4 regions of the Paenibacillus sp. FSL H3-0329 genome follow, and region 3 is predicted to be linked to each of the others. Evidence: riboswitches for the same ligand, from Rfam matches in the RefSeq annotation. Region 3 holds a riboswitch; each other region holds the start of a gene.
The links. Region 3 has a riboswitch for thiamine pyrophosphate ahead of NSQ66_RS09485 (thiamine phosphate synthase). Riboswitches for the same ligand answer to the same signal wherever they lie in the genome.
Positions count from the first base shown of each region.

Region 1: another riboswitch for thiamine pyrophosphate. It lies ahead of NSQ66_RS02050 (ABC transporter substrate-binding protein); the one in region 3 lies ahead of NSQ66_RS09485 (thiamine phosphate synthase).
Region 2: another riboswitch for thiamine pyrophosphate. It lies ahead of NSQ66_RS12725 (ABC transporter ATP-binding protein); the one in region 3 lies ahead of NSQ66_RS09485 (thiamine phosphate synthase).
Region 4: another riboswitch for thiamine pyrophosphate. It lies ahead of thiC (phosphomethylpyrimidine synthase ThiC); the one in region 3 lies ahead of NSQ66_RS09485 (thiamine phosphate synthase).

Region 1 covers NZ_CP150150.1:453,477-461,633, forward strand. The annotation lists gene NSQ66_RS02020 (WecB/TagA/CpsF family glycosyltransferase) at 1-6, shown strand, start outside; gene NSQ66_RS02025 (hypothetical protein) at 639-1,334, opposite strand; gene NSQ66_RS02030 (ABC transporter ATP-binding protein) at 1,564-2,397, opposite strand; gene NSQ66_RS02035 (ABC transporter permease) at 2,432-3,193, opposite strand; gene NSQ66_RS02040 (MTH1187 family thiamine-binding protein) at 3,190-3,483, opposite strand; gene NSQ66_RS02045 (hypothetical protein) at 3,546-3,704, opposite strand; gene NSQ66_RS02050 (ABC transporter substrate-binding protein) at 4,044-5,093, opposite strand; TPP riboswitch at 5,255-5,365, opposite strand; gene NSQ66_RS02055 (hypothetical protein) at 5,524-6,987, opposite strand; gene NSQ66_RS02060 (MFS transporter) at 7,060-8,157, opposite strand, start outside.
Region 2 covers NZ_CP150150.1:2,920,838-2,928,994, forward strand. The annotation lists gene thiE (thiamine phosphate synthase) at 1-141, opposite strand, end outside; gene thiD (bifunctional hydroxymethylpyrimidine kinase/phosphomethylpyrimidine kinase) at 131-961, opposite strand; gene thiM (hydroxyethylthiazole kinase) at 985-1,779, opposite strand; gene NSQ66_RS12715 (ABC transporter substrate-binding protein) at 1,821-2,858, opposite strand; gene NSQ66_RS12720 (ABC transporter permease) at 2,855-3,631, opposite strand; gene NSQ66_RS12725 (ABC transporter ATP-binding protein) at 3,612-4,394, opposite strand; TPP riboswitch at 4,506-4,609, opposite strand; gene NSQ66_RS12730 (amino acid ABC transporter substrate-binding protein) at 4,832-5,668, shown strand; gene NSQ66_RS12735 (amino acid ABC transporter permease) at 5,722-6,390, shown strand; gene NSQ66_RS12740 (amino acid ABC transporter ATP-binding protein) at 6,404-7,156, shown strand; gene NSQ66_RS12745 (S-layer homology domain-containing protein) at 7,252-7,908, opposite strand.
Region 3 covers NZ_CP150150.1:2,213,991-2,222,147, forward strand. The annotation lists gene NSQ66_RS09475 (GDSL-type esterase/lipase family protein) at 1-592, shown strand, start outside; gene NSQ66_RS09480 (SDR family oxidoreductase) at 829-1,701, shown strand; TPP riboswitch at 1,789-1,890, shown strand; gene NSQ66_RS09485 (thiamine phosphate synthase) at 2,006-2,611, shown strand; gene thiS (sulfur carrier protein ThiS) at 2,650-2,853, shown strand; gene NSQ66_RS09495 (thiazole synthase) at 2,909-3,676, shown strand; gene thiH (2-iminoacetate synthase ThiH) at 3,711-4,826, shown strand; gene yfbR (5'-deoxynucleotidase) at 4,910-5,515, opposite strand; gene NSQ66_RS09510 (fumarate hydratase) at 5,618-7,177, shown strand; gene NSQ66_RS09515 (VOC family protein) at 7,339-7,725, shown strand; gene NSQ66_RS09520 (ATP-binding protein) at 7,904-8,157, shown strand, end outside.
Region 4 covers NZ_CP150150.1:6,094,835-6,102,991, forward strand. The annotation lists gene NSQ66_RS26870 (alpha-amylase family glycosyl hydrolase) at 1-1,194, opposite strand, end outside; gene NSQ66_RS26875 (phosphotransferase) at 1,449-2,435, opposite strand; gene thiC (phosphomethylpyrimidine synthase ThiC) at 2,521-4,263, opposite strand; TPP riboswitch at 4,366-4,475, opposite strand; gene NSQ66_RS26885 (beta-galactosidase) at 4,547-6,598, opposite strand; gene NSQ66_RS26890 (AraC family transcriptional regulator) at 6,769-7,602, shown strand; gene NSQ66_RS26895 (hypothetical protein) at 7,658-8,157, opposite strand, start outside.

The DNA.
Region 1 (8,157 bases), 1.8 Mb from region 3:
AAATGAAGAAAAGGCCTCGTTTATGGGGACCTTTTTTGGTTCGGTTGGTGTGAGAGGAAGAGGAGGCAGGTGTGAGAGTAGGAAGTAAGGAGTAAGGGGAAGAGTAATAGTGGTTAGTGGGAGTGAGGTGAGGAGTAGGGGGAAGAGTAATAGTGGTTAGTGGGAGTGAGGTAAGGAGTAGGGGCAAGAGTAAGTAGTGGGATTGAGGTAGGGAGTAGGAGTAAAAGTGAGTAGTGGGATTGAGGTAGCGAGTAGGGGCAAGAGTAAGTAGTGGGATTGAGGTAAGGAGTAGGAGTAAAAGTGAGTAGTGGGATTGAGGTAGGGAGTAGGAGTAAAAGTGAGTAGTAGGATTGAGGTAAGGAGTAGGAGTAAAAGTGAGTAGTGGGATTGAGGTAGGGAGTAGAATGTAAGTGCGACTATAGTTGTGACCTTTAAACAAATTAATAATAATAAACAACACCGATTCTGGTTGATGCCATAGCCTCGTATTTAATTCAAGCTAAAAGCTAAAGGGGTACAATAAGGGGATAAATTCCCTTGAGTCACTGGAATTCCGCCCGAAGAGGCAAAAGAAAGGCAAAAATGCCCTAGAATCGGTGCGATTCCGCCCGAAGTGGTAAAAGAAAGGCAAAAATGCCCTAGATCGGGTGCAATTCAGCCCGAAGCAGCAAATCAACGGTATATATCCCGTAGAATGAGCCGAATCCGGTCCGAAGCAGCAAATCAACGGTATAAATCCCGTAGAATGAGCCGAATCTGGCCCGAAGCAGCAAATCAACGGTATAAATCCCGTAGAATGAGCCGAGTCCGGCCCGACGAAGCAAATCAACGGTATATATCCCGTAGAATGAGCCGTATCCGGTCCGAAGAAACAAATCAACGGTATAAATCCCGTAGAATGAGCCGAATCCGGCCCGAAGAGGCAAATCAACGGTATAAATCCCGTAGAATGAGCCGAATCTGGCCCAAAGCAGCAAATCAACGGTATAAATCCCGTAGAATGAGCCGAACCTGGCCCGAAGCAGCAAATCAACGGTATAAATCCCGTAGAATGAGCCGAATCTGGCCCGAAGCAGCAAATCAACGGTATAAATCCCGTAGAATGAGCCGAGTCTGGCTCGAAGCAGCAAATCAACGGTATAAATCCCGCAGAATGAGCCGAATCCGGCCCGAAGCAGCAAATTAACGGTAAAAATCCCGTAGAATGAGCCGAATCCGGCCCGACGAAACAAATCAACGGTATAAATCCCGTAGAATGAGCCGAGTCCGGTCCGACGAAGCAAATCAACGGTATAAATCCCGTAGAATGAGCCGAATCCGGCCCAACGAAACAAATCAACGGTATAAATCCCGTAAATGTCCCCAGCCCAACCCGGTTACTATCCATTACCAACACGGAGGCCGTTTTCGCCACACATTTAATGTGATCCCTACTAGGATGAGTGAAATTTGTTAAATGAGCAGATACATCCGCACCAATTGTAAATATGTTAGGGAATTTATCGCTGCAAATAAATAACTGACACCGCTATACCAGCGATATCAGTTTACAGTGCTTAGCGATTAAGCTAGCGGCTGCCTATTTTTAGCTTGTTCCTCTCGCATCCACTGTGACAACTGGCGTTTGAGCTTAAGGAACTCGGGAGAGTCCGTAATCTCATCACGGCGTGGCCGCGGAAATGGCACATCGACTGTATGCAGAATGGAGCCGGGGCGGCCGGAAAATACATAGATACGATTAGAGAGCAGCAACGCTTCTTCGATGTTGTGAGTAATGAACAGCACAGAGCGGCGATTCTCTTCCCACAGCTCAAGCAGCCAGCGCTGCATTTCACTGCGAGTTAGTGCATCGAGTGCGCTGAAAGGTTCATCCAGCAACATTAGCTCCTGCGGAGCGAGCAATGCTCTGAGAAAAGCTGCACGCTGCTGCATCCCGCCAGACAGCATATGCGGATAAGCATGTTCGAACCCGCTTAACCCAACCTTGGCAAGCCACTGGCGTGCTTCCTCGCGGGCTCCATCCCGCAGTGCGCCCTTGATCTCCCCAGCAAGCAGCACATTATCCTCAATCGTACGCCAAGGAAAAAGAGCAGGCTGCTGCGGCATATAACTAATTTCACCGCGTTGACCTGTAACGACCTTACCGTTCATGCGGATCGTGCCTGCATCGGGTTTCACAAGGCCGCCAATCATATGGAATAAGGTGCTTTTTCCGCAGCCGGAAGGACCAACGATCGAAACGAATTCTTGTTGCTCTACCTTGAGAGAGACATTATTCAGAACTTTTGTCTTACGGCGACGATGGAAAAAAGATTTGGAGATGCCGCTCACTTCAAGGGCGGGTGCCACGGTATGAGCTTCAGGGGAGCTTATAACTTCTGTTGTTCTGTGTTGCATTTGCGTCGCTTGAGACATACAGGCATCTTCCTTTCTATGAGTTACGGCGCGGCTTCCAGCGAACCAGCCATTTTTCCAGCAATGCAATAATAGCAAAGAGTACAAGACTTAAAAGCACAATAATAACAATAGCGACAAACATCCGATCCGTACGATAAGCGGATTTCTGCAGAAGCATATAATAGCCAATACCTTTATCCGCGCCAATCCATTCAGCGACCACGGCGCCCATAACCGCATAAGTAGCAGATATTTTTACACCGGAAAATAGTGCCGGGATAGAAGAGGGCAGCTCCAGCTTGGTAAAGATTTGCCACTTGCTTGCGCCAGCCATTTTCATATAATTCATCATGACCTGATCACTTTGGGCCAGGCCGCCCATCGCAGCGACAGCTACAGGGAAGAAACATACTAGTGTAATCAGCACGATTTTGGGCAAAAGACCAAAGCCGAACCAGATAATGAGCAGGGGGCCGAGCGCGATGGAGGGAACATTTTGACTCAGAATAATGAGTGGATAAAAAGCCCGTCTAGCCCAAGGCAAAAGATGCAAAAGCAAAGCGACGATCAGACCTACCCCCGTACCGATGGGAAAACCAATTAAAGTGAGCCGCAGCGTAGCCATCGTATGAGCCCAAAGACCAGAAGCGTTACTGGTGGATTCACGGGCAATATCAGCAGGACTCGGCAGAATCCAGGATTCAATATGAAATACAGATACAGATAGCTGCCATACGGTTAAAAAGAAGACGACCGCCACAAGGGGCGGCCATATTAGCTTCCAGGTCGATCTCACGGCCGATATTTCTCCGTCAATTTATCCATGCTGATTCCGTTAGGATTATGAGCGATTTTGATCTGCGAAATTACGCTTGGACTGCCTGCTTCGATCAACGCCTCTTGCATCTGACGCACAACCTCCAGCAGCTCGCTAAGCTCACCTTCCATTGTGGTTTCCAGCGGATTCACCTGATGTTTAACACCGGATTTTTGAATGACCTCAATCGCTTTATCTACGTATGGGATGGAATCCTCATTGTTCGGAGTTTTTGGAATTACTTGAATGCTTAGTAGGGTGTTAGCCACAATAATCAATCCTCTCATTTTATAAGGTAAGTTCAAAAAGCCAACTTTGATAACGAAGTAATTCAGGAAGCAAACTCGACATCGAATCTTGAACGAACTTGGGAAGTCCGGTACTCACGTACCACATCACTACGCTCCGTTCCTCCTTCCTCAAGTAACGTCCAACCTTCTTGGTTCTGAAAGCCGTCTTTTTGAACTCTTAAATTATAAGGTAAGTTCAAAAAGCCAACTTTGATAACGAAGTAATTCAGGAAGCAAACTCGACATCGAATCTTGAACGAACTTGGGAAGTCCGGTACTCACGTAGCACATCACTACGCTCCGTTCCTCCTTCCTCAAGTAACGTCCAACCTTCTTGGTTCTGAAAGCCGACTTTTTGAGCTCTTAAATTATAAGGTAAGTTCAAAAAGCCAACTTTGATAACGAAGTAACTCAGGAAGCAAACTCGACATCGAATCTTGAACGAACTTGGGAAGTCCGGTACTCACGTAGCACATCACTACGCTCCGTTCCTCCTTCCTCAAGTAACGTCCAACCTTCTTGGTTCTGAAGTCCGCTCTCTACTCCGCCGGTAAAAAATCATTACTGAATGCACTAGCAGCATCCAGCGGTTTATCCAGCAACTTCAGATCATACATCCAGTCGCCGTAATTTTGCCAGACCTCGGTTTTTTGCTCGCCCCAGCGGGCAGCATCGTCCTTGTATTTTGGGCTAAGCCATTTTTGGCTAGCTAGGACAAGGTCGGCGTCCAGGTCAGGAACGGCCTTCGATAACATACCGGCAGCCTCTTCCGGATGATCAATAGCATATTGATAACCTTTTGATGTGGCTTTCATGAAGGCCTTCACCAGCTCAGGATGATCTGCAATTTGCTTCTCACTCGTCGTCAGCACAGGCGTGTAATAATCGAGCTGTGGCGCATAATCCTTTAAGTACAGCATATCCAATGGCTGGCCACGCAACTCAGCCTCAACTCCAGTCCAAGCGTAGAAAATCCAGGCGAAATCAATGTCACGTTTGACGGCGGTAAAATAATCAGCTTCACCGATACTGATCAGCTTCACCTTTTTCACATCGCCACCTTCAGGATCCATGATGGCCTTCATGGCTGCTTCTTCGGCCGGTGAGCCCCAGCCTCCGTAGGTTTTACCTTCGAAATCCTTTGGTGATTTAATATTGCGATCTACTGGAGCGGCGAATCCCGATGTATTATGCTGAATAATAGCTGCTATCGAGACAAGGGGTACGCCTTGTAGACGGGCTAGCGTTAATCCTTCTTGGGCGCTGATGCCAAATGCGGCTTCGCCAGAAGTAACCATAGTATCAGAACCCGCTGCGCCTGGTTGAACGATTTCGACGTCCAGACCTTCTTCAGCGTAGTAACCAAGATCCTTAGCTACGTATAGACCGGTATGATTCGTGTTCGGTGTCCAGTCGAGTGCGACTTTAACTTTGGTGAGCTCTTTTGGAGCATCCGTGCCAGCCGCTGCAGTTGGATCAGTAGCATTTGCTTTGTTTCCGGCTGTATTCCCATTGTTGCTGCCGCATCCGGCAATGGCAAGAATGAGTACACAGGTGAGGCACAACGTAAGTGCTTTTTTGAGGTGCATGTCTTCTTCTCTCCTTTAAGGTTACAAGAATCCCGTCTTCACAACATGAACCGTAAAGTGTAGTATGTACGTTTTTCTACATCTTTTAGTGATCTTACAAAAAAAGCGCCCCGAGTGATCGGGACGCTGGCTTGGCGCAAGGTTAGTCAAGGTCACAGGGACCAGAACCAATTGGCGATTCCTACGCTGGCATTATCCAGATCAGGTATAAGGGTCAGTATCTTGTGGGATACAATCTCAGCCGGCCAATTCCAGCACCCCTGGTTCTATGAAGTTAACGGGTATTTCTATGTGCAATATAAGTAAGTATAAGTTTTGTACCCATACTTTATATCTTATATTTCTCGCATACGGTGTATTATAGACGGCTGTACTCGGAATGTCTAGTAGTGCACTCCTGAATTTTTCCAATCCAGTAGTTTCTTTTTTGCTAGTCTAGATCTTTATATTTCTTGCGGTGACGCCGTTTAAGCTCACTAACCAGCGCCCCTAGCGTGAGGACAACGCTGATCAGAATCCCGCTCATGATCACGAAGAGGGCAAGAAATTCAAAGGGGGAATAACCAATCATTTTACTCCATTGGATTTTTCCATCCAGATCGTCAATGACCTGATTCATGCCGTAAATCCCGCTTACTACCGTAAATACAGTGAGAATCATCAGCAGATTATCCCGTCGCTTGGATTGAAACTTATCCTGATACTGAAACAGGTCATTTAAGGTTTCTTTCACTTCCTCGAACAAAGCGTCGTTTCCGTATACTTTACGCAGCTGAAGAAATATCTCCCGGCCCTGCGACTGGGAAATCAACTCCAAGAAGTAGAACTTTGCCGAGAACTTATTAATGGAGTAGATTAGATTGTCTATTTCCTCATAATCATGATTAATCCGAAGTCGGGAGTGCATGTTGGCAAGCTTTAGCAGAACGATTTTGTGGAAAATATTGAGTAAAAATCCGTAATAATATTGCCCGTACATCTGGTTGGCTAGACTAACAGCAATTTCCTGTTCAGCGCGGGTCATGCAGCAAAAGGTCTGCTCATTCATCATATAATACGTGTCTGGGCCCCAGCGATTATAGGAATGCTCATGACAATAGTTTGCAATATACGCTGGATCGCTTGCACTGGCATAGGGCTTTCCGTTCAGATCAATTCCATCAAGCTGTGAGGCGCGATAGCGTAGATTTACACTAATCTCATCAGAACTTTCTTCATTCTGAAAGCCGTAAAAAGCTTGTACCTGCATTCTTTCATCTACGAAAAAAGGAAGGGTCTCAAAATAAGCCCCATTGATATCCGATTGATCCAGATATGGCTCCAGTCCATCCACCAAATTTCGGAAGACAAAATCCTCTACCATCTCATAGGTCTGTTCCCCGCAATGAATATAAGTGTAGTCATCCTGTATGAAGGTTTTCTCTAGCGCACGGAAACGATCCGCGAATTCTAGGGCAATACTAAAGGGAATCGAATCCCCCTCCAGCTGGACACGTATCGTCACGAATCCAAGCTGAAAGGGACATATGAATATATCCGTCGAGAGAATTTTGAAAAATATAGATTGCTGCGGAATCTCCAGAATGCAGTCGAGATTATTTACTCTGGAAAAACGGCGAAACGAGTCGGCATCCTTCCTGCGCGGAAAAAGGACGTGTGCGGCAAACGGTAAATAGGTGCGCTCCATTCGTTCATGGGAAACACAGTAACCTTCTCCATAATAGGCAGCTTCCAGTTCTTTGTTATCCAGAAAAAAACGTGTGAATCCGTCGTCCTGTAATTGCTGGATAAGCTGCTTAGAATCGCCCTTTTTTATAGAGAAGGGAAATATAAACTGCATAAGCGCAGTATGTAACAAAGGCTCAGTTGAAGACTCATTTAAAGACTCATTCATTCATTGTCCATCCTTGTGCTCAGAATATGCTTATAGATCACATTACCCTAAAAGGATAACGTTGATACTATTCTAAATACGGGAACTCTTTCCTTCCACCGCTTGCCTGGCTTGGAATCTCCATGCGGCAATGCTTAGCAGGAACAAGAAGGCAGCAAAAGTGGCAAGTAATCCGGCTGTTTGTGCCACTTCTAAATGGTCCATAGACCAGCCCGTAAACAGAGGTAGCAAAGCACCACCAACGCCTCCGGAAGCAATCATAATGCTGGGTGTTGACTCTTCGGTGCCAGGCAGCATTTTGCTGGAGAAAACCAATGCAATGGAGAAAATACCGGACATAAACAGCCCCAGCAGCAGAATTACAATGAAAGCAGTCATTCGATTGTCAGTGAACGGAAAGAGTGTCAGCAGTAACAAGGTTAGTAAACAGCTGCTGAGAATGTACACGCGATAAGATATTTTTTCGGCAATTACACCCGCAAACAATCTTCCTGTAGACATCGCCAGCCAAAAGAAAGTGACTGTCAGTGCTGCCGCAGACTCTGTCATCCCTAGCTTGGCAATAAAGATAGCCGGCATAAAGTTGACTAAACTCATCTCTGTGCCTACATAAAGAAAAAAGAAAACGATGAAGATCCCTAGCAGAATCCATTGCTTACCTTTATACGGAAATTTTTTGTTAGAACGTGAGCTTGAGGAATGCGAATTGTCTGCTCCTTGGACAGAGGCACGTTCATCCAGCATGCGTTGTAGATTACCGAAGTGTCCTCTTGCCCAGAGGATAAGAGAAATCAAAGAGAAGGCAGCGACGATTAGAAAGGCCAATCTCCACGCTCCGGCAGCAATGAGCGGACTGGCGATAAGCGGCATCACGAGTGCGCCTATCCCGAATAGAACTTCGAGCCGGCTCATCGCAATAGCCGTTCCTTCGGTTACAGCACCAATAATGATGGTGCCGATAACCGCTTCGATCATCCCGAAACCAAAACCTGCGGCAACAGCGATAAAATACATCCAGCCCCAAGGCGGTAGAAAGGCATAGGCAACTTCTGCAACTATTAGAAGACTGGTGGCAATGAGGATGCCTCCACGTTTACCGAAGCGGCGATTAAGTAGGGGAGAGACCAACACGCCTGCTAAAAAACCAGCGAATTGACTAAAGATTAATTC
Region 2 (8,157 bases), 710 kb from region 3:
GGTACCCTTTTCACGGAATTGAAACATGGTTATGCCCCCAGCAACCGCTTCCTGCAGCACCTTAACTGGAGCTTTACGGCAATTTACGCTGCCCATAATGAAATAGACTTTTAATAGATCTCGCAGATGTTCACTGTTCATTCGTTGCACTGTTTATCCCTCGCAGTCTGTTCTGATAAGCAAAATGATTGGTTGGTCCATGCCCAGCCCCTATGCTCAGCTCGTCCTCGATCGCCGCTTGTATAAATGCTTTGGCAGTTTGAATGGCCTCTGCTACGGATTTGCCTTTGGCTAGCTCGGCGGTGACTGCTGCTGAATAGGTGCAGCCTGTACCATGCGTATGTCTGGTCTGAATCCGGCTACTCTCCAATAAGGTATATTCGTCGCCATCATATAGAAGATCGGTTACGGCTGTGGTCGAGGTATCATGTCCCCCTTTTAGCACTACATATTTGGAGCCCATGCCATGAATGATTTTGGCTGCTTTTTTGCGTTCTTCGATGGTGGAGATCGTCATCTTTGTGATCATTTCGGCTTCGGGAATATTGGGTGTCGTCACCAATGCTAAGGGCAGCAGATGGCTGATTAAGGATTGAACCGCCTCCTGCAGCAGCAGTGTGGACCCTCCTTTAGCGACCATCACAGGATCAATTACAAGATTAGACCAGCCGTAATACTTAATTTTATCTGCCACAATGCGGATGATGTCACTGTTAAATAACATCCCGGTCTTTACGGCATCTGGTTGCAGGTCAAGTCCTATAGAATCAAGCTGCTGAATTATGGCGTCCAGAGTCACTGGATAAACCCCTTGGACACCAAGCGTATTCTGCGCTGTCACAGCTGTGAGGACGGACATGCCGTAGACAGAAAGCTCCTGAAAGGTTTTTAGATCGGCCTGAATGCCAGCACCACCGCCGCTATCGGAGCCGGCAATGGTTAGAGCTTTGGATATAATCATCGAATTCACTCCTTTGAGGGTCATTAACTGAGCTGTTTGATGCTGGATCTTTCTAGGAAGACTTCTGGTGTGACCCATGTCAGTTGATTTAGAAACTCAACCTGAAAGCTTCCCGGCCCTTGACCAGTTGTTAGTTCAGCGGCGATTTCAGCTGCTACTCCATAGAAGGAGAGGGCTTCCACTGCGGCCTCCAACGAGTCACCGCCACTTACCGCGAGAAATGCCCCCACAACAGCGCTGAGCAAGCAGCCAGTTCCTGTAACCTTCGTGAGAATAGGGTGACCGTTGCTAGCAATATAGGTGTTTTTTCCATTCGTGATCACATCGTCTTTTCCAGTTATGATGACCACACAGCTTAACTTCCTCGCAGCAGCTTCAGCCAAAAGGACTACATCGCCTTCACCTTCGCCAGCATCCACCCCTTTAATGGACCAACTCTCTCCAATGACATTAGCGACTTCAGCCACATTCCCCCGCAGTGCGGTGATTTGCATCTCATTCACTAGCTTTTGAGTGACAGCGGTCCGATAAGAAGTTGCGCCTGCACCTACCGGGTCAAGCACTAGGGGAACCCTGTGTTTATTAGCGGATTTACCAGCAAGCAACATAGATTGAATGGCGTAATCATTGAGTGTGCCGATATTTAGAACTACAGCAGACGACATAGCGGCGATGTCGATCACTTCTTCGTGGGCATCCGCCATAAAGGGAGAGGCGCCAAGCGCCAACAGACCGTTGGCTGAGAAATTGGCTACCACAATATTAGTGATGTTGTGGATCAACGGGTTGGATTCCCGTACTTTGGCTAAATAACTCATCATAATTCCTCCTCAAGCTTGTATGAACAACTAACTAAACATTACAGATTGATAAAAGCTTCCTGTGCTTTAATATCCTCTGGTAGAAGATTGTTGGTGGATAACCACTGCTGAACCTTTTCCCAAGATGTCGGGTCTTGATATCCAAAAGATTGATCGCCAGCATTCATCAGCGGCAGCAGAATCTCAAGACTTTTTTTCTCAATCTCCTTGTCGAGCGGTGAAGTTGCATCTTCATGTGCAACCAGTAAATCCAGGGCTTGTTCAGGATTCTGCTCCACAAATTCCTGTCCTTTTGTAATGGCATTTAGAAATTTTTTAAAGTAGGCTTCAGAATTTTGCAATCCTTGTTCGCTGGCCACCAGCACAAGCTCATAATAGTCAGGCACTCCGTAATCCGTTGGATTAAGCGAAGTGACCGGATGTCCCTCTTTTTCAAGGATTAGTTGTTCATGGTTGATGAACCCGCCCATTATTGCGTCTACTTGTCCAGTAGAGATCGCAGGGATGAGGTCAAAACCTACGTCAATCAGCTTGGCGGATGAAGGATCGCCTCCATCACTCTGGATCATTGTCCGAATCATCGCTTCATAGAGCGGAATGGAGGAATAGCCGATTTGTTTTCCCGCGAGCTCTTTTGGACTATGAATACTGCCAGCCTGAGGAACCATCAGATGATTCAGTGGATGCCGCACGATTGCTGCAATCGAACGTACAGGGATTTTCTCGCCGCGTGCCATAAGTACCTGAGGCTGATAACTGAGCGCTAGATCAATTTGATTCGCTGCAACAAGCTTTAGGGAATCATTGCTGTCTGCAGGCATTTTGATCTCGACATCCAAACCTTCCTCTTGGAAAAAACCTTGCTGTTGCGCAGCGTATAGAAAGGAATGAACGGCATTGGGATACCAATCAAGCATAATCGTCAGCTTGTGTGACTGCTTATTTTCGGTATTGGAGGGATCGGTTTGGGAGTTGTTATTTATCTTGTCTGCCTTCCCGCAGCTGCTTAAGAGCAAAAGTGTGCATACTAGAAATACAGAAATAAGTCCTCGTTGTGGGGATTTTAAATGATTCATTGGTTTGATCCTCTTTTCTTTAAAAATAATTGTTCGAGTAAAGCTATCGCCAGAAAAAGCACCACACCAAGCGCGGACAGCAGAAATACAGCCGCGAACATTTCATCGCTCTGCATATTTCCGGCCATTCTGCGGCTGAAGTAACCGAGTCCTTTACTGCCGCCGAGCCATTCCCCGATAGTAGCTCCGATGACGCAGTATACAATGGACAGCTTTAAGCCAGAGAAAAAAGCAGGCAACGCCAGTGGAATTTGGGTTTTGACAAGCAGCTGCCAGCGGTTTGCACCAAATGTTAATAATAAGTCCTTGTAAGTCTGGCCACTTGTACGAAGTCCATCATATGTACTCACTACGACTGGAAAAAAAGCCGTCAAAAACACCACAGCCACTTTGCTCCACAGCGAATATCCGAACCACATAATAAAAATGGGGGATAGCGCAATTAATGGGATCGTCTGGCTAATGATAAGAAAGGGATAGATGGCCTTTTCTATGGGGCGATACAGGAACATTCCAGTGCCCAGCAATACACCACAAATAACAGAAAGGACAAAACCCACCAGTATCTCCTGTAACGTCGCCAATAAATGCTGTCCAAATAATAATTGCCTGTGCTCGATCAATGCGATTCCAATAGAGGAAGGTGCAGGGAGAATAAAGGCTGGAATCATGTGAAGGCGAACAGCTGACTCCCAGATTACAAGAATGAGCAGTACCAGAAGAAGGAAGGGACCATAGTTGTCTAGATGTTTTTTAAAAGGTATAGGTCGCATGTAATCTCCGCTCCAGCTCTGCACGCAGTGCTATAAACCGGGGTTCGTAGTTCATCTTATAATGTCTTGGCCTTGGTAAATCCACAACGATCTCCTGTAATTCGCTGTGCGCACCGCCAGATAATAAATAAATCCGGTCACTGAGCAATAGTGCTTCCTCCAGATCATGAGTGATGAGCATAATCGTCTGATTCAATTCACCCCATAACTCCAACAGCCAACGGTGTATCTCGCGTTTGGTCATGGCATCGAGAGCGCCAAAGGGCTCATCCAGCAGCATAAGACCACTTCCGCCTCCAGCCACTAAGGTGCGCAGAAATGCGACTCGCTGTTTCATTCCACCCGAAAGTTCATGGGGATAAGCCTTCTCTACATCTGCTAAGCCGAAGCGGGTCAACATTTCCCGAATCTGAGTGATCGTTTCTTGTTTATTGAATCTGGGCTTGATCTCCCAAGGCAAAAGGCAGTTGTCGAGCACTGTCCTCCAAGGCAGCAATAAATCCTGCTGAGGCATATAAGCGATCTGACCTAAACGACTAGCGGTTGACGGGTGCGTAGAGAGTTTTATTTTTCCGTGAGTAGGTTCGAGTAAACCGGCAATCGTTTTGAAAAATGTACTTTTCCCGCATCCGCTAGCACCTACTACGGAGACGAATTCCCCTTGCCTGATATCCATGGATAGATCTGCGAATACAGGGGGTTGCTCAGATTCCGGAAAAGAGTAGGTTAGGCCTTGAATAGATAAAATGGTCGTGATGATCAAACCTCCTAAAATTTTTGTGGAGCGCCTAAACAAATAAAAACCCATCCATTTCCAGAGGAAATGAATGGGTCAAAAAGTTCATTCTGCATAATAACACTTAACATGCTTGATGAAAATTCTGCTCCACTTCCCTCCGCTGGTATGATCCAGATCAGGTTCCAAGGGTCCGGAGCTTGAAGCTCCGTCTCAGTCGGCCGACTCCCCTAGTGAAATAACAGGTCCATATTAATTTGTTAATAAATATACCATATCTTTCTGAGAAGTAAAGAGAGAAAGAAGTGAAGGATTAATCCAAGATTGGGTAAGATATAGGTAGGAATCTAGTTAATATTATAATTCCGATGTATATAATCGGAAAAAAGTATTGACGATCATGTGATGGCAGTGTACTATTCAATTTACCGGAAAAAATCCGGGTAGAGAGAGGGGATTTAATAATGAAAAAATGGAGTTTAACTATTATATTGGCGTTAACCGTGGTCCTTATAGCGGCTTGCGGCAATAATTCGAATACCAATACGGCTGCTGAACCTACAGCTGGAACGAATGGTGGAGCAGCATCTTCAGCGCAAAACAGTTTGGAGGCTGTGAAAGCCAGCGGCAAATTGCGGATAGGTACAGAAGGGACTTATGCGCCTTTTACTTATCATGACACTGCGGGGAAATTGACTGGTTTTGACGTGGAAATTGCTGAAGAAGTAGCAAAACGTTTAGGTGTTAAAGCTGAATTTTTTGAAACTCAGTGGGATGGTATTTTCGCTGGAATGGATGCGAAACGGTTTGATGTAATCTTTAATGAAGTTTCCATTAACGAAGATCGCAAAGTGAAATATGATTTCTCTGAACCCTATATCGTATCCAAAGCAGTATTGATCGTGAGCGAAGACAATGAGGATATTAAGACCTTTGCCGATCTTAAGGGTAAAAAAGCCGGACAATCCCTGACAAGTAACTTATCCGACATCGCTCGTGAGAACGATGCTGAAATCGTAGCTACGGACGGTTTCAATCAAGCGATGGATCTGCTGACTTCGGGACGTATTGATGCAACTGTGAATGATGGCTTGTCTTATCTGGATCTAAAAAAACAAAAACCAGATGCAAAAATTAAAGTGGTTGATGAGATTCCTGAAGGATCACAAAGTGCCGCAGTATTCCTGAAAGGCAATGATGAGCTGGTGAAAGCGGTCAGTGATGCGATTACAGAGATGAAGAGTGATGGAACGTACTTGAAAATTTCCGAGAAATACTTTGGAGCTGACGTTTCAAAATAATACAAGGCTAGCAAGGCTAATTAAGCCTGGAAGCTAAAAAGGATGTCTGAATAATGGATGACCGCAAAATACAAATTTTCTTAGACACACTGCTACCCCTGCTAAAAGCCGGGGTGGCTTTTACCATTCCGTTGGCGCTACTTTCCTTTGTGCTTGGATTGATTTTGGCGATCCTAACCGCGCTGGCACGTCTTTCACCGTGGGTAATTCCGAAGCTAATCGCCCGTTTTTATGTGTGGGTTATTCGAGGAACCCCATTGTTAGTGCAGCTATTTATTATATTTTATGGTTTGCCGGCTGTTGGTATTGTACTCGACCCCTTCATTGCCGCCACCATTGGATTTACTCTTAGCGTAGGGGCTTATTCATCGGAAATCGTACGCGCTGCTATCCTGTCGATACATAAAGGCCAATGGGAAGCTGCCTTCTCAGTCGGGATGACTCGTGGGCAGGCTCTGCGCCGCGTAATTCTGCCACAAGCTGCGCGCGTTTCTGTACCGCCGTTATCCAATTCCTTTATTAGCTTGGTTAAAGATACTTCGCTTGCAGCGATCATCACCTATACGGAGATGTTTAGAACCGCACAGCAGGTAGCCTCTACCACTTATGAGCCTCTGCTGGTATACTCCGAAGCAGGATTGTTTTATTTAGTGTTCTGTTCTGTGCTGTCGGCGCTGCAAAATTACTTGGAGAAACGACTCGATCGTTACTCTGCGACCTAAAGGAGAGATACTTGTGATTGAAATCATTAATTTGCATAAATCCTTCGGCGCACTCCAAGTGTTAAAGGGTATTGATCTGAAAATGGAGCATGGAAAGGTACTTGTCATTATTGGGCCATCTGGCTCCGGGAAGACTACACTGCTGCGCTGTTTTAATCTGTTGGAAATCCCGGATCAAGGCAGCCTGTCGCTCAGTGATATCACCATCAATTTTACAGATCATAAGAAAATTCCTCAGAATTCCGTATTGGCCCTTCGTCAGAAAACAGGGATGGTCTTTCAATCGTATAATTTATTTCCGCATATGACTGCGCTTGGCAATGTGATGGAGGGACAGGTAACTGTCCTGAAACGATCCAAGGAAGAAGCGCGCAAGCGGGGGCTTCAGCTGCTGGCTAAGGTGGGTTTGGCAGATAAAGCTGATAACTATCCACATCAGCTGTCAGGTGGACAGCAGCAGAGAGTGGCCATCGCCCGGGCTATGGCAGTAGATCCAGAAGTGTTATTGTTTGATGAGCCCACTTCGGCGCTCGATCCTGAGCTGGTAGGGGAAGTGCTTAAGGTTATCAAACAATTAGCGGCAGAAGGTATGACTATGGTGATTGTGACCCACGAGATGAAATTTGCCGCCGATGTAGCGGACCGGATCATTTTGATGGATGGTGGTCATATCTTAGAGCAAGGGACTCCGCAAGAAGTGCTGGAGCATCCGAAGAATCCCCGGGCTCTGCAATTTCTGAACAGACTGAATGGTGAAGAAGAGTAGAAAGACAATATACACGAAAAAGCGGCTCGGGAATCATCCGGAGCTGCTTTTTCATGTGTAGATTATTCAAATGAGAAGAGTATCTGAAATTTGGCTTATACTCCAGTTTTCAGAAATTCCAAAGCGTTGTAGAGCATAATCGCTGCTTCGGCGCGGGTGAGTTCGCTTTTTGGATTAAACTTTCCGTTAGCATCCAGGCTATTGATCTTGTATTTCAGGGAGCGCTGAATACTGCCTTGATACGCAGGAGTCAGAGAAGCTTCATCAGCGATATCTACTGGAACGATATTGATCATCGGCAGATTGCCAACGCCTTCGATCGCTTGCACTAGATAGTTAGTGAATTGCTCTTTGGTCATAATGAGGTTAGGATCAATGTCTTTAGGAAGCTTAACTTCATTGTAATAAGCATTGATAAAGGCTTCAGCGTACCAGGCTTTGTCTTTTACTTTTGTGAACAAGCCGCTGGCAACAGGAGCTTTGTTAAAATCAATGGCCGCGAGGCTAAGCTGGAGACCGCCGGAGATAAACTGAATCCCTTGGGCTGTAGTTACCTTAGAGCCAGGGAGAAATTGAGATTCGCTGACACCTTTAATTAACCCTTGATTTTTTAAAGAAATGATTTTTTCTTTGCCGTTTATGTTATCAATATCCTTAAAGGTGTTCCCAGCTGCAAACATCTGACCACCCAAAGAAAAGGAGAAAATGGCTACGGTTGTGATCGCTGCTAGTGTGCTTTTTTTCATGTTCATGTCTTTTCACCTCGTTGTATGGATAGGCTCCTTAGCCTTTGTCACTCCTTTAACGTTGTAAATTATGGAAAGGTTGCGGTCTAATCTGTATTATTTCACGAAAAAGTAGATTTTAATAGAAATATGGGCCAGATTGGGGTGTAGTACTTTGGATAAGTGGCATGAAATGATATAATGATGTCAGGCTCTTTTCATTCGTGGTTAATTTTGTTATGATTATATCGTAACGATTACTATTTATGGTTTGTC
Region 3 (8,157 bases):
GGAAGCTGCTTATTACCGCAATCAAATTGAAAAATTAATCCAGCTGGGAGTAATGGGCAAAGACCGCCAAGGGAATTTTAAGCCAGATACGGAGATGACAGTTGCTGAATTCACACGCAGTATTTCTAAGTTAATGAAAGTGGAAAGATCAGATCTTGCCTATTATCCGAAAGGTAAGCTGTCACGTGAAACGATGGGTGCTATTCTCTATGATGTTTACCAAGTAAAGTTTGCTAATAAACCTAAGTACATGACTGATTATAACGGCACAGCAGTAGTGCCAGGAGATCCTGGTTATGATTTCAATCTGGATCCAGGAGCTAGAGGAGCGATGTACTATCCACTTGTATCCTGGCAGCAGCTGGTTGATACGGCGGACATTTCTCCTTTTTTAATTTCAAAAGTGAAAAGTGCTTATGAATTAGGGCTTATTAGATCTGAAGTGGGGATTGCTAGAGGCCAAATGGTCAATGGGACAGAACTAGAACCTAAAGCCATAGTGACCCGGGAGAAAGCAGCTAAAGCTCTTTATTTTATGTGGGTACTGGAACATGGAGTGAATGCAGAAAATCATGTTTCTTCTTTGAAATAGTTAGGGTGAACAATTCAAGGCACAGCAGCGATGCTGTGCCTTTTTGTATGCAGTGAAGTCCTCTCCACTTACAGCAGTTTACATCCACGGTTGTTTATTTCTACTTGCATTGTGGTAAGTAAGATTCGTAAAGCGATTTAAGAAAATGACAAACCCAGCGTATAAACGTGCATTGTTGTGCCATCCTAAGATGATCAGTTAACTATCAATTTACTTAACGAGAGGAGATAGGGAAGATGTCAGGCAATAATAAACAAGCTACAAAAACCTTACCCCCACAGGAGCAGCATCATCAGCCAGGGATTGAGAGTGAAATGACGCCGCTGCCCAAATACGAGCCGGCAAATTATAAAGCAGCAGGTAAACTGCAAGACAAGGCGGCGTTGATTACCGGTGGAGACAGCGGAATTGGGCGTGCAGTTGCTGTGCTTTTTGCTAAAGAAGGTGCTGATGTGGTCATTTCATATCTTAATGAACACTCAGATGCAGAGGAAACTAAACGTCAGGTCGAGCAGGAAGGCCGCAAATGTATCCTAATTCCAGGTGATATCGGTGACGAGAAATTCTGTAAGGATCTTATTAAACAGACGGTAGAGGGCTTAGGAAAGCTTGATATTCTCATCAATAACGCGGCGGAGCAACATCCGCAAGCTAAGATCGAGGATATTACTTCCGAGCAGCTAGAGCGTACTTTCCGTACGAATATATTTGCGATGTTCTATTTAACAAAAGCAGCTATGCCTCATTTAAAAGCAGGATCTACAATTATAAATACAACTTCAATTACCGCTTATCGCGGAAGCCCGCAGCTGCTGGACTATTCATCAACTAAAGGAGCTATCCTGAGTTTCACACGATCTTTGTCCACGAATCTGGCGGAGAAGGGCATACGGGTAAACGGTGTAGCACCAGGTCCAATCTGGACACCGCTAATTCCCTCTACCTTTGATGCGAAGCAGGTTAGCGAGTTTGGAGGCACGCAGCCTATGAAACGGCCTGGACAACCAGAGGAGCTGGCGCCAGCCTATGTATATCTTGCCTCTGACGATTCCAGTTATGTGACTGGACAGGTTATTCATGTAAATGGTGGCGAGGTAGTAAACGGTTAGATTAGTACAGCTAATGTGAATAAATGGGTGTATTTCAATAAAAAAATATGTTACTATAAACCACGTTAGCATTTTAAAATTGTATATTTATGTCACTAGGGGTGCCGATTGGCTGAGACGGAATGGATTTCCGGACCCTTTGAACCTGATCTGGTTAAGACCAGCGTAGGGAAGTGGAGAACGAATTTCTGTTGTCGGGCTATTTGTAGTACCGTCTATATACAGATTCTGACTGCCTTCCTTACGGGGGCAGTTTTTTTGTTTTTTACTGGCCTACAGGGAAGTGAGAGAGAGGAGATCGCGAGTGGTACAAGCTGAGATCCATCTAATATCAGACGGCAAGCAGCTGTTGAGACAATTTGTTGAACTGGCTGTCACGGTGCAGACATGGGTCGATTATATTCACTTAAGAGAGAAGCAATGTCCAGCACGCGAACTGCTCTCTGCGGCACAGGAGCTGTTGGCTGCCGGTATACCCGCTACCAAACTGATAATCAATGACCGGATCGATGTAGCATTGGCAGCTGGTGCCGCGGGTGTTCAGTTGGCTGGGCACAGTCTGAGCCCGCTTACAGCCCGGCGAATTGCACCTCAGCTTTGGCTGGGGAGATCGGTTCATTCTCCGGAAGAAGCGGCGAATGCTTCAGAGCAGGGAGCTGATTATTGCTTGTTTGGCCATGTATTTCCCTCGGCGAGCAAGCTAGGGCTGCCCGCACGTGGGTTAGAGCTGCTTGCAGAAACGGTGAAGACTAGCTCTATTCCTGTAATTGCGATTGGCGGAATTGGTCCCGCTAATGCGGCGCAGATCATTAGGCAAGGCGCGGCAGGAATTGCTGTGATGTCCGGAATTTGCGGAGCGGATGATCCTTATGAGGCCGCCAAAGCTATTCATAAGGCGGTTCATTCATAGCCGGGAGGTAAAAGCATAGGCGAAGGGGGTGATTCAGAATGAGACTGTTGATTAACGGGAAATCCGCAGAGTGTTCTGGTGGTATTCAAACTATAGCTGATTTGATCAGTCTTCCTGAGTGGTCGGGTCGTCTGATGATCATTGAGCTGAATGGAGAAATTGTCAGTAAGGAGAATTATGAAAGTACTGCTCTGAGCGAGGATGATCGTTTGGAACTGGTGCACTTTGTTGGTGGGGGTTGAGATGGAGCGGTATAGAATTTTGAGAAATTTATAAGAACCAAAGGGAGGTAATTTCATGCATGACCCGTTACATATTGGAGGCATCGAATTAACTAGTAGATTATTTATCGGAACCGGAAAATATAGCCGGAATGCTCTGATCCCCGAAGTGATCGCAAGCTCTGGTTCTCAGGTGATTACTGTAGCGCTTCGCCGAGTGGACCCGGAAGGTGGAGCAGAAAATATCATGAACCACATTCCCGGCCACATGACTCTTCTGCCTAATACCTCAGGAGCGCGTACAGCGGAGGAGGCAGTCCGTATTGCGAGATTAGCAAGAGCTGCGGGACTGGGGAACTGGGTGAAGATCGAAGTGATCAATGATCAGAAATACCTGCTTCCAGATAATCTGGAGACCATACGAGCTACAGAGATTCTAGCGGCGGAGGGTTTTGTAGTACTGCCATATATGAGTCCGGACCTTTCGGCTGCTTTACGTCTGAGAGATGCCGGTGCTGCTGCTGTGATGCCGCTTGGTGCGCCGATCGGGACGAATCGCGGCCTGCGCACCAAGGAGCTTGTGCGTATTCTTATTGAAGAAGTGAATTTGCCGATTATTGTAGATGCCGGAATTGGCAAGCCCTCGGAAGCGGCGGAAGCAATGGAGATGGGGGCCGCTGCTGTTCTGCTTAATACGGCTGTCGCAACGGCACGTAATCCGCTCGTCATGGCGGAAGCGTTCCGCGAGGCGATATCCGCTGGCCGCAAAGCTTATTTGGCAGGACTCGGTCCTGTAGAAGAAGTTGCTTTTGCTTCGTCACCGTTGACTGGATTTCTGAACTGAATTTGATAGGTTCACCAAAGGAGGGAGGATTAGCATGAGCTTTTTTGACACACTGGCCCGCTTGGAGCAGTATCCATATGAGCAGCTGTGGAAGGAGTTCCGGGAGGATGACGTTAAGCGGGCGCTTGGAAAAGACAAGCTGAACGAAAATGATTTGCTGGCATTGCTCTCTCCGGCAGCAACGCCGCTGCTAGAGGAGATGGCGCAAGCTGCTCAGCGACTGACCCGTGCACATTTTGGTTATTCGATGCAGCTGTTCACACCGATGTATCTTGCCGATTTTTGTGTGAATCATTGTACCTACTGCAGCTTCAGCTCCATTTATGATTTTCCGCGTAAAAAGCTGTCCTTGGAGGAGGTTCGCAGGGAGGCTGAGAAGATTGCAGCTACAGGTCTGCGGCATATCCTCATTTTGACTGGTGAATCGCGCCGGGAGAATCCTGTCTCATATATTAAGGATTGTGTAGTTGTACTTAGAGAATTTTTTTCCTCCGTCAGTATTGAGATAAATCCTCTATCGACTGCCGAATATAAAGAGCTTCTTCAAGCAGGCGTGGATGGATTAACACTATACCAAGAGGTTTACCACCAGGAGACTTACAAAAAGCTGCATGTTAAAGGGCCTAAAAGAAACTACCGGAATCGCCTGGATGCACCTGAACGCGGCTGTCAGGCAGGTTTTCGTTCTGTGAATATTGGTACGTTGCTCGGGATGTACGATTGGCGGCAAGAGGCATTCCAAAGTGCCATGCATGCCCGCTATCTACAGGATCGGTATCCAGATTGCGAGATCAGCCTGTCACCCCCACGGTTTCGGCCTTATTTAGGGGAATTTAACCCAGAGTGCGATGTTACCGATCGATCACTAGTGCAGATTATTTTGGCATACCGGTTATTTTTACCCCGTTCGGGCATTACTTTATCTACAAGAGAGCCTGCCTCTCTACGCGATCATTTAATTCATCTAGGAATAACTAAGATGTCAGCCGGGGTCACAACTGAGGTGGGCGGTCACACTAATGCAGGGGGAACTCCGCAATTCGAAATATCCGATAGCCGCAGTGTGCAGGAGATTACGGAAATGCTATATACGAAGGGTTTGCAGCCGATTTTTAAAGACTGGGATATCCTGACTGAATCAGTAACGTAACGCTTGTATTTTTATTATTAATCACTAAAGGGACCCCTGCGAGATTCATGCGGAGGTCCTTTTTTCTATTGTGTAGATGGTGTTTAGTTTCCGGCAGAGAGCTCATCGAGAGACATTTCGAAGCTCGGTGCCATATGAGTCAGAAAATAATCCACTTCCTGCAGGCCAAGCCCACGAAGTTTTGCTGCTGTCTGCTCCTTCGCGGCGGCAAATTCTCGGTTGCCTGCAGCAACCTCCCATACGCATTTCAAATAAGCATCCAGCCGATCAGCGGCTTTCACATAGCTGTGCAGCAGAATGTCCTCCGAATCGGGAGGGCTGTCTTCCGGTCGTATGAGCTGAGTGTAGATGCTTTTTAGCTCTGATGGAATCATTCCAGTTAAGCGATCAGCCGCAACCTTTTCCATTTCGCGGAAGCTAGTGAGCAAGCGAGGATTGTTGTATTTTACCGGCGTGGCAATGTCGCCTGTGAATACTTCGCTGGCATCATGGAAAAGAGCTATGGTTGCTGCTCGTTCCGCGTTTAATGAACGCCCGAAATGTACATTACCAATGGAACAGAGCATATGTGTGAGCAATGCAACATGAAAAGAATGCTCAGCGACGTTCTCCGGTGCGGTGCTGCGCATCAAGCTCCAGCGCTGAATATACTGAAGACGATATAGATAGGCAGAAAAATGGTAGCTCAATTTTAAAGTAACCCCTTTCATGCGGTGCTAGGTATGATATTATTATACTAATTGTATCAAACTTTAGATAACCTGGAACTGCCGAGAGGAGCTTGAATGAAGATGCAGCATTTTGAAGACAGTATTTATAACCTTATCGTAGAAACTTCCACGAATTTGCCGGGAGATGTACGCCGGGCAGTTGCAAAAGGTCGTGCGCTGGAAGACAGGGCTACCCGGTCCGGTCTTGCTTTAACCACGATTGCGCAAAATATCGGAATGGCTGAGCAGCAAGTGTCTCCGATCTGTCAGGATACGGGAATGCCTACATTTATCATTCACACCCCTGTGGGAATCAATCAGATTGAGATGAAAAAAGATATTCATAATGCCATTGTACGAGCGACCAAGAATGGTAAACTTCGTCCCAATTCTGTAGATTCATTAACAGGTGAGAATAGCGGAGATAACTTGGGTGCAGGCACACCAGTCATTCATTTCGAACAATGGGAAGAGGATAAAATAGACGTTAGACTTATTCTGAAGGGTGGAGGCTGCGAGAATAAAAATATTCAATACAGTCTCCCGGCAGAATTAGAAGGACTCGGCAAAGCGGGTCGGGATCTGGACGGAATCCGTAAATGTATTTTACACGCGGTATATCAGGCGCAGGGACAAGGCTGTAGTGCCGGTTTTATTGGCGTGGGTATCGGCGGTGACCGTACGACTGGCTACGAGCTGGCTAAGAAGCAGTTGTTCCGCAAAGTGGAGGATGTTAATCCGATAGAAGACCTTAGCAAGCTGGAAGACTATATTATGGAGAATGCTAACAAGCTTGGAATTGGCACGATGGGTTTTGGTGGTGAGGTATCGCTGCTGGGCTGTAAGGTTGGCGTTATGAATCGTCTGCCAGCTAGCTTTTTCGTATCCGTTGCTTATAACTGTTGGGCCTTCCGCCGCCAAGGGGTGCTGGTTGATCCATCAACTGGCAATATAGAGGATTGGTTATATGAGAGCGGCACAGGGATATCTGTAGATGATGAAGGAGCACATGAATCTGAAGCGGTAATTGCTGAGGGAGCTAACAGCCCAGCCTCTGAGTCGCGGGAAGTACGTCTTACAACGCCGGTAAGTGAAGAGGATATCCGTAGTCTGCGTGTTGGAGACGTGGTTATTTTATCCGGTGAAATGCATACAGGCCGTGATGCTCTGCACAAATATTTAATGGATCATGAGTCTCCGGTAGATCTGGAAGGGGCTGTGATTTATCATTGCGGTCCTGTGATGATGAAAGATGAGGAAGGCTGGCATGTAAAAGCTGCGGGCCCAACTACGAGCATTCGTGAAGAGCCTTATCAAGGCGATATCATCAAAAAATTTGGAATCCGTGCAGTCATCGGAAAAGGTGGTATGGGTCCAAAAACGTTAAAAGCCTTACAGGAGCACGGCGGGGTATACCTCAATGCGATTGGTGGAGCCGCCCAGTATTATGCAGAGTGCATCAAGAAGGTCAACGCTGTTGATTTTATGGAATTTGGTATTCCTGAGGCGATGTGGCATCTCGATGTGGAGGGTTTTGCAGCGATTGTGACGATGGATGCTCACGGCAACAGTCTGCATGCGGATGTGGAAAAAGATTCTGCAGCTAAATTGACTCAATTCAAGGAGCCAGTGTTTAAATAAATGGGGTTACAACCGGTGGATAAGTCATGAGGAGGGCAGATTATTCTCTGAATGGCTTTTCCATGGGTTTTAATCAAATTATAAGGATTTATATGTCCAGACTATAAATTATCCTTAAGGAACGCCGAAGGCGTTTTTGCCTGTCTAAAGGAGGACAACGAATGGCACCACATTATATTAGAAATGGGTTTCTTAACGTTACGCCGTATTTTATTGCGGAAGATGCAGAGCAATTGATAGATTTTGTTGTGCACTGCTTTGATGCCAAAATTATTGATATGCTGCGAAACGATGAGGGTAGGATTAGGCATGCCGAGGTCAGAATCGGTGATTCCATCATTGAGGTTTCCGAAGCGAATGAAAAGTATTTACCGGTACAGCTTGCCATTCATCTTTATGTAAGAAATGTTGATGAGACCTACCGCAAGTGCCTGAATGCCGGGGCCTCTATTATTGAAGAACCACTGGATAAGTCCTATGGAGAAAGAGGAGCAGGGGTTAGAGACCGTCAGGGTAATCAGTGGTTTCTTGCCACCCGTACAGAATAAACTCATGTGTTTTTACAAAAGTAATACAAAGTAACAGTCCAGAGTTAATCAACTCGGGCTGTTATTTTTATATAATCTACTCTGGGGGGCTTATGTCACGGTCATAGTCGTACTGGTATTTTGGAGAAAATGAAGTTAGGATAAAAGATACAATGATAAAGGGAGAGGCACATTTCAGATGAAACCGTTTCGCGCTCGTCTTACGTTTATACTTATGGCCTTAATCGGTATTTCCATGATTGGTACTGGATTTACGATGGCTCATCTGTTTAAGAGCTCCCATATAACTGCTCTGGAAGAGAATATGTCCCGGGAAATAAGCTTGCTCTCAGGCACACTGGAATTTGTAGATATGAATTCTTCAAATGCGATCCCGTATTACACTGAACAGGCGGAGCATATTTCTAAACTTTTAGATTCTCGGATAACGTT
Region 4 (8,157 bases), 3.0 Mb from region 3:
TACGCTGCGAGATAAGTCGCCCGTTTGTTTGCCATTGCCGTCATTAAAGATCAGGCTTGCACCTGTAGCATTCGGAACAGTATAGCTATACCAATCGTTTCCGTCCGATTTCATCAGTATTCCCGGCCATGCTCCACTAGTCGGAACGGTTGCCGGATTCAGATTCCAGTAATGGATGCGGATCGCTGCATTCCAGCTTGCTGGTTTCTTAAAGTGAACGGTTAGCCCCGCTGAAGTAGGTGTAGGTGTTGGCGTCACTGTTGGCGTTGGTGTAGGAGTTACGGTAGGTGTTGGCGTTGGTGTGGGTGTTATGGTAGGTGTTGGCGTCACTGTTGGTGTAGGAGTTACCGTAGGTGTTGGTGTCACTGTTGGTGTAGGAGTTACCGTAGGTGTTGGTGTCACTGTTGGTGTAGGAGTTACCGTAGGTGTTGGTGTCACTGTTGGGGTAGGAGTTATCGTTGGTGTTGGTGTAGCTCCGGCCGAAAGGGTCACATAGTCGATATTAATATTCCCGCTATCATCTGAGTCATATTTATAAGCAAGCGTGTTATTTCCTGCCTGTAAGGAGAGTGTTTCTGTTTGGTCTGCCCATGTATCCCAGTTGGTCAGGTTGGCTAATGTTGTCTGTGTAACCTTTATTCCATTGACATAAATGGACACCTTTTTAGCACTGCCGGATGCATTAGCATAGTGAAGCGTGGCATTATAGGACCCTTCTGCGGAAGCCTGGACGTTAAAAGTGGCAGTTGCTCCTGTAGTTGTGTATCCATCAACAAAACCGGTGCCCGAATATCCGATGTGATTCGTATTTACTTTTGCACCACCAGACAGGGATGCACTCTCTGCTTCGTATTTCCCGGCAACCGGAATAACCACCGTCCAGTTCTTCCCGCCGTTATTGTCCCAACTATCCGTTGGAGCCGTGATGTGATAACAATAAATTAGGGTGGCACCTTCCTGAACATTGAGGTTGGCGGTGAACGTGGTTCCATTTTTGGTCATCACCGTGTCCGTAGTATTAGCCCAGTTATTCGTAGTCCAATGTAAGGTCACAGCTGTCGCTGTAGGATTGGTATAGGTGACTGTATGATCCGTATTGCTGGCCGATGCTCCACCCGATAAACCAAATAAACTAAAAATGAGCGAAAAAATAATTAACCACGAAATATAACGCCTGGATTGTTTGGATACCAAGTAAATAACCTCCTCATAATTTTAAGTGCAGCTTACGATTTTAAGCGCTATCGTGGTGTGCAAACGTTTGCAAAAATGAGAAAAAAAGAAATACTTGATAGTTTTGATCTCCTCCTTCCATGATAAATAAGGAAAAAGCTCATTGAATGCGTTTACAAATAGCTCTATATGTGGTGGATTTTCCTTGTTAAGATTATAGGCGCCAAACTTTGGCTGGTCAATGCATCTTTTAGGCTATAATTCAATCGTTTTCACTATAAGTTCCCTAAGATAGCAGGTAAATTGTTCAGGTTCTTAGCCAGCCAATTCATTTCTTTTGCAAAACGTTTTGGAGGTACACTATGTTTGTCCATCGCGGCATTAATCCACCACGGGCTTTCCATATACCACAACAACTGCAATGATTTTGTTAAATCCCCCTGCTCCACCGTTCGTTCCTCACGATATCCGTCAATAAATGCTGAAGCTAGTGCTCCATCTAAATCTTCATCTAAAGCACATGACATCACTGCTCGCGCCACATCTAGCTGCGGATAATCATATTTGAACCGATCAAAATCTAGAATTGCAGACAATTGGCTATCTTGAAATAAAAGATTATCAACCCATAAATCACGATGTGCCCATCCAGCTTCAAGTCCTTCGAATATTTCCGGATCTATTTCTTCAGTCGCTCTTAGTTGTATCTCTAGGTCAGTGATGAGTGAGGTTTTACCCATTTCCTTTGATTGTTGTAGGAGTACATTCCAATGTTCTAAACGTTCCTCAGGGCTTTGTGGAATAAATTGTGGGGTTCTTTTCAAACTAATGGTCCCATCATTTAATAAACGATGCATTTTACCTGTGGCACGACCCAAATCAAACATTTGATGGATATTAATCTTACCCGGCTCTATGACACGGCCTTCACAATATTCCATTGCCATAAACGTTTCTCCCTGATCTGATTCCAGTAAAACATTATTGTTATAAGCCAACAATCCGGGACATGGGAGCCCCTGTAGATACAATCTTTTCTGTTGAGAAAAGGCAAAGTTCAGCTCTTCTGGGTTATACAATTTATATCTTTTTTTGTTGTATTGTTTAAGTAGAAATTGCCCTGAATCCGTTGTGATTTTCCATTTAAGATTTAACCAGCCACGTTTTATTGGGGTAGCATGAAGGACTTTCAATCCAAAAAAATGATAGAAACTATTACTTAAATCCTCTAAAATGGCTTCCTCTGAACGAATCGCTTCCATTTCATCAACTCCTATCTATTCAAAGTATAAAAGAAGAAGCCGCCAATGACGACTTCTTTTAGATATTTCTTTTTAGCAGAAAAAGTTATCTATAAATGAGGCTCCCGCCTTGGAGAAACTCTTCTGCCTTCTCTTGCATTCCTGATTCAATTCTCGTCGAATTACGGATATTATGAGAGATCTTCATACTGCAAAATTTCGGCCCGCACATGGAACAGAAATGAGCTGTTTTAGCGCCTTCCGCAGGCAATGTCTCATCATGATATTCGAGCGCTCGCTCAGGATCTAACGATAAATGAAATTGATCACGCCAACGAAATTCAAAACGGGCTTTCGAAAGAGCGTTATCCCGGTCTTGTGCTCCTTTATGCCCTTTCGCCAAATCTGCGGCATGTGCCGCTATTTTATAAGTAATGACCCCTACACGTACATCTTCCTTATTAGGCAGGCCAAGATGCTCCTTCGGAGTTACGTAACATAACATTGCTGTACCGAACCAACCAATCATCGCTGCACCTATAGCAGAGGTAATATGATCATACCCCGGCGCAATATCTGTAGTCAGTGGACCTAACGTATAAAAAGGGGCTTCGTTGCAAGTTTCAAGTTGCTTATCCATATTCTCTTTAATCAAGTGCATCGGCACATGTCCTGGACCCTCTACCATCACCTGTACATCATGACTCCAAGCCATAGCTGTTAATTCACCTAACGTCTCTAACTCGGCAAATTGTGCTTCATCATTCGCATCAGCAATCGAACCCGGACGTAATCCATCGCCTAGGGAAAAAGAAACATCGTACAGCTTCATGATTTCACATATCTCTTCAAAATGTGTATATAAAAAGTTCTCTTGATGATGCGCAAGACACCATGCCGCCATAATGGAGCCACCTCTTGAAACAATACCTGTCATACGTTGTGCCGTCAACGGGATATAACGAAGCAGAACTCCCGCATGAATGGTAAAATAATCCACCCCTTGCTCCGCTTGCTCAATGAGCGTATCACGGTATACTTCCCACGTTAAATCTTCCGCTTTCCCATTCACTTTTTCCAAAGCTTGATAAATAGGCACCGTTCCAATAGGAACAGGAGAATTACGGATGATCCACTCGCGTGTCGTATGGATGTTTTTACCTGTGGAGAGATCCATTATATTGTCTGCACCCCAGCGGGTAGCCCATCTCATTTTCTCCACCTCTTCCTCTATGGATGAGGATACTGCGGAGTTTCCAATATTGGCATTGATCTTTACCAAAAAATTACGCCCAATAATCATTGGTTCACTCTCTGGATGATTGATATTCGCTGGAATGATGGCGCGACCGCGGGCTACTTCATCTCTTACAAATTCCGGTGTCACATTCTCACGAATCGCAACGTATTCCATTTCCGAAGTAATAATCCCTTTGCGTGCATAATGCATTTGAGAGACATTATGCCCCTTTTTCGCTCGCAAAGGTTTTCTATGGAGCGCTGGAAACACTTCCGCCACAGCTTTTCCCGTTGCATTCCCGTTATCTTCAGGCTTCACGGTTCTTCCTTCGTACGCTTCCACATCCCCTCGTTCCTCAATCCAGCTTAGACGATTGGGCTCTAACCCCTGACGAATATCAGTATGAATATTAGCATCCGTGTAAGCCCCACTTGTGTCATAGACATGAATTGGGGCATTCTCCTCTTCGCCGTCTATGCCCGCAGTTGGACTAAGTGAGATCTCCCGCATAGGCACCTGAATATCAGGCCGTGAACCCTTTACATACACTTTTTGACTTGCTGGAAAAGCTGATAAATTGATTGGATCGTTGTTCAATTCGCTTGTCATCTCAATTCCTCCTATAAGGTGATTTGATCAAGCGGAGACGGTCTACTCCCCACACATAGAAAAGGCCACATCTGTATAAGATGAGGCCTTAGAGTAGACAAATAGAAATAGAGCTCCATTTCCTCCGCTGGCATTATCCAGATCAGGTTTGACGGTCGATAGTTATAACTATCCTCTCAGCCTGGTCCCACCAAGCTCCCGTAACTATATAATTGCTACTTCAAAGTATAACCGAAAAGAGAGAATTATCCAAATCCACTCAAATGTGAGATCAATGTGTACGTTAGTATAACACCAATACCCCAAATCCTTCCAGAAGCACCTCGCCCGACAATGTTGTGCCGCTCAGTAAATCTGTTTTGGTCTCATGAAGATGGATCGTGACAGGAGTCTCACTATAATTAAGCAAAAAAGCATAACTGGAAGAAGCTCCGGTACGGACTTGCAGCTCTACCTCTTCTGGGAGCTTCAGCCAATTTGCTGGCGATTGTAGATCCATTAAATTTATGATCTCAGCCGCTGCCTGTTCGTTAAATACGGCTCCGTAATACCAAACCTCACCCTTGCCGCGACGATTTCTAGTTACCGCCGGTTTTCCCGCATAATAATCAGAGGCGTAAACCGCCATCACTTCAACCGAAGCTTCCTCTATTTTGAGAATATCATTAAAGTCATCTGCTCCTGTAACGACTTCGGTCGCGCCCGACCAGCTAATTGTTGTTGGCTGACGACTGCCCTTAACCATTGTGAATTCTTCAACTGTGATCCCGCATTGATCCTTAGCAGTACCTGGGAAAGGACGCATATAACATTGACCGCGCTCATCCTTATAGCCAGTTCTACAGCCGAAGATCAGTTTGCCGCCTTGTTGAACATATTCATCCAGCAGAGACGCTGTCTCATCTGTCATAATCGCTGGGTGAGGATAGATAAGCACGTCGTACCTTGCAAGCTCCTCCAGCGTTGTTTTTTTGCGCAGATAGAGCACGTCATTCGGGATATGCTTCCGCTGAAGAGCCTTGTACCACTCCTTATTGCTCTTCCACATAAACGGGCCATGCCAAACATCGTATTCTCCATCCCACTCATTGTCATAATCACGAACAATAGCAACGTTAGCCTGATTATGAGTACCGATAAACGCTTGACCTGCTGCTGCCAGCTCCTGACCGATCTGCCCCGCTTCCCGCACTCTCCGGTTAGGCTGATTATGATAGTCATTGATTCCATGCCAATAAATTTCATTGCCCATCGTAGCTGTCCGCCAGCGGAAATATAACACCATATCTGCCCCATGAGCGATCGACTGATAAGTCCATAACCGCATCTGCCCGGGCTTTGGAGAAGGCATATCCATCCGGTTCACCCAGCCACCCGGGCCCGACTGCTGCTCCATAATGCAGAAATTCGGGGATATCGAACGAACAACAGATAACGACAGTCCCCAGCCTCTATCATTCAGCGGATTCCGCTCATTCGGGTCATAAAAAATAGTAGAGAACTGAGGATAGGAATCATAGCTGAAGAAATCCAGCAGTTCATCCGTCATTTCATGGCTATCGAGATGACCGAACAGACCGTTCGTGGTTACCCATTGCTTAGGGGCAAGTTTACGAATGATATCCGCTTGGTTTTTGGCAAAAGAAATTGTATTGTCCGAAATAAACCGTTTTTCATCCAATGCCTGATGAGGATTGGGTTGCTTCGGTACTGGAGTCGGACGTGGAAGATAGACCTGAGACCAGTCACTATAGCTTTGATTCCAAAAAACAGCTCCCCATGCCTCGTTCAAATGCTCAAGCGTAACATATTTCTGCTGTAGCCATTCCCGGAAGGCCTTATGGTCACTCTCCGAATAAAATTCACTGATCTCACAGTTGAGCTCATTATCAATTTGCCAGCCAACTACACCCGGATGATTGCCGTAATGTTCAGCCATTTGTTCTGCAATACGTGCACACAGTTCCCGGTATTTAGGACTGCTGTAATTATAATGGCGGCGCATGCCATGCTGAAGTGTAACACCTTCGTAGGTTACATTTAATACTTCTGGATATTTATCAGTCAACCAAGCTGGAGGCGTTGCCGTCGGAGTACCAAGTACAACCTGAAGACCATATTTATGTGCTAGATCAATCGCCCGATCAAAGAGCCCGAACTGAAACTCCCCTTCTGTGGGTTCAAAAATAGACCAAGCAAACTCCCCCATCCGAATGATCGTAAAGCCGAGTTCACGCATCCGGCGATAATCGTCCTCCCACATGTTTTCTGGCCAGTGCTCCGGATAATAACAAACGCCAAGCTCGAATTTTTCAGTTGCGACAGGTTTCTTCATCATTACCTCCAAAGTATTAAAAATATGCTTTCAATATTTTATAATTCTATTGTAGTATCAATGATAAGAGGTCTTATATAACAAAATATTGCTATCATATAACAATCTTGCGTTTATTGCCTTAATCCAACTTGCGCTCTGTTGCGCTACAGAAATGGGTGCTGCCAAACATGAAGAAACAATGGTATTTGCCGACACCGGCTTTTTCAAAATATGTCTGTTATCCTGAATTTTTGGGACATTACACTCACTTTCCACAACATACAGAGAGAAGAAGCGAAGGGTTTCTGGGGAGTTATAACCTGCATTTGATCTTTGGTGGGGAGGGTTATGTATTCCATGAGGGCGAACGTATTCCGATGAGTAGAGGACGAGGTTTTCTGTACCCAAAAGGGGCTTATCAGCAATACGGCTCTGACCCAGGCGAGCCTTGGGATGTCCGATGGGTTCATTTTAATATTGAAATCGTCCTCCCCTTATTAGAGGAAGTGGACCAGTCCCGTGCATACCTGTTCACTTTTGATTTGGATGCTAAGCTGGACGAGCTATTCGAGGAAATGTACCTACTGAGCGCTTCCTACGTGACCCGTAGCGAGCCAAGACTATCTGCTCTGCTGTATGAGCTTCTAGTTAAATTGCTGCAGAACTCCGAGCCGCTTCACGGCTCAGTACCGCACGAGGTTAGACAGTCCATCCGGAGTGCTGCAGATATCATTCATGTCGAATGTGCCAGCCCTTGGTCTCTGGAATCGATGGCAAGATTGACCGGGTACAGCAGCTATCATTTTCTAAGGCTGTTCCGGGTGGTTATGGGCAAAACTCCAAACCGTTATTTAACCGATTGTCGGCTGGCTAAAGCCAAGCTTTTACTGGTTTCCACAGGACTCTCCATTGCTCAGGTTGCGACTCAGTCCGGTTTTGCCCAATCCAGCTATTTTATTAAAGTGTTCAGAAGGTTTGAAGGCATGTCTCCTGTGAAATACCGGCAGGCTTTTGGGGCGTAGACGATCTTCCTTCAGTCCGTAGAGATTCAATCTTAGTCTCTTGGACTTATCACCCTTAAAGATCATCCTTAAGAGAAATTTCACTCTCAATATCTAAACTTATTGTTTCGGAATGAATCTCCCCTTCATTATCATTCCATGTAATAGATAAAGTGGTGTTTTCATAATTTTGTCTATTTTTATTTAATTCGTCATACGAATACGGACCTGTTATAGACCCGATATCAGTGTTACTTAATATTGAAACGGGTCCATCCGTTGACCTAGCTTCATTTACAAGAACTGTTTCATCCTTATTATTAGTGTTTTTTTCATTGACTTCATACTTATAATAGCTACTATTCACTAAAGCGCTTGGGTCTCCCTTGAACACTAACTTCCCATGTCCCCGTAAAATTTTGCTAGATGAAATTATTATTTTGTAATCTAAAACATCCCATGTATCCCCTGTGCCCTTAAGCGTATATACTTGAACACCAGTGTTTAAATTTGTTTCGAACTCTTTATTGAAATATAAATAACTCCATATCGCATTCGAAATAATAACCACAGCTA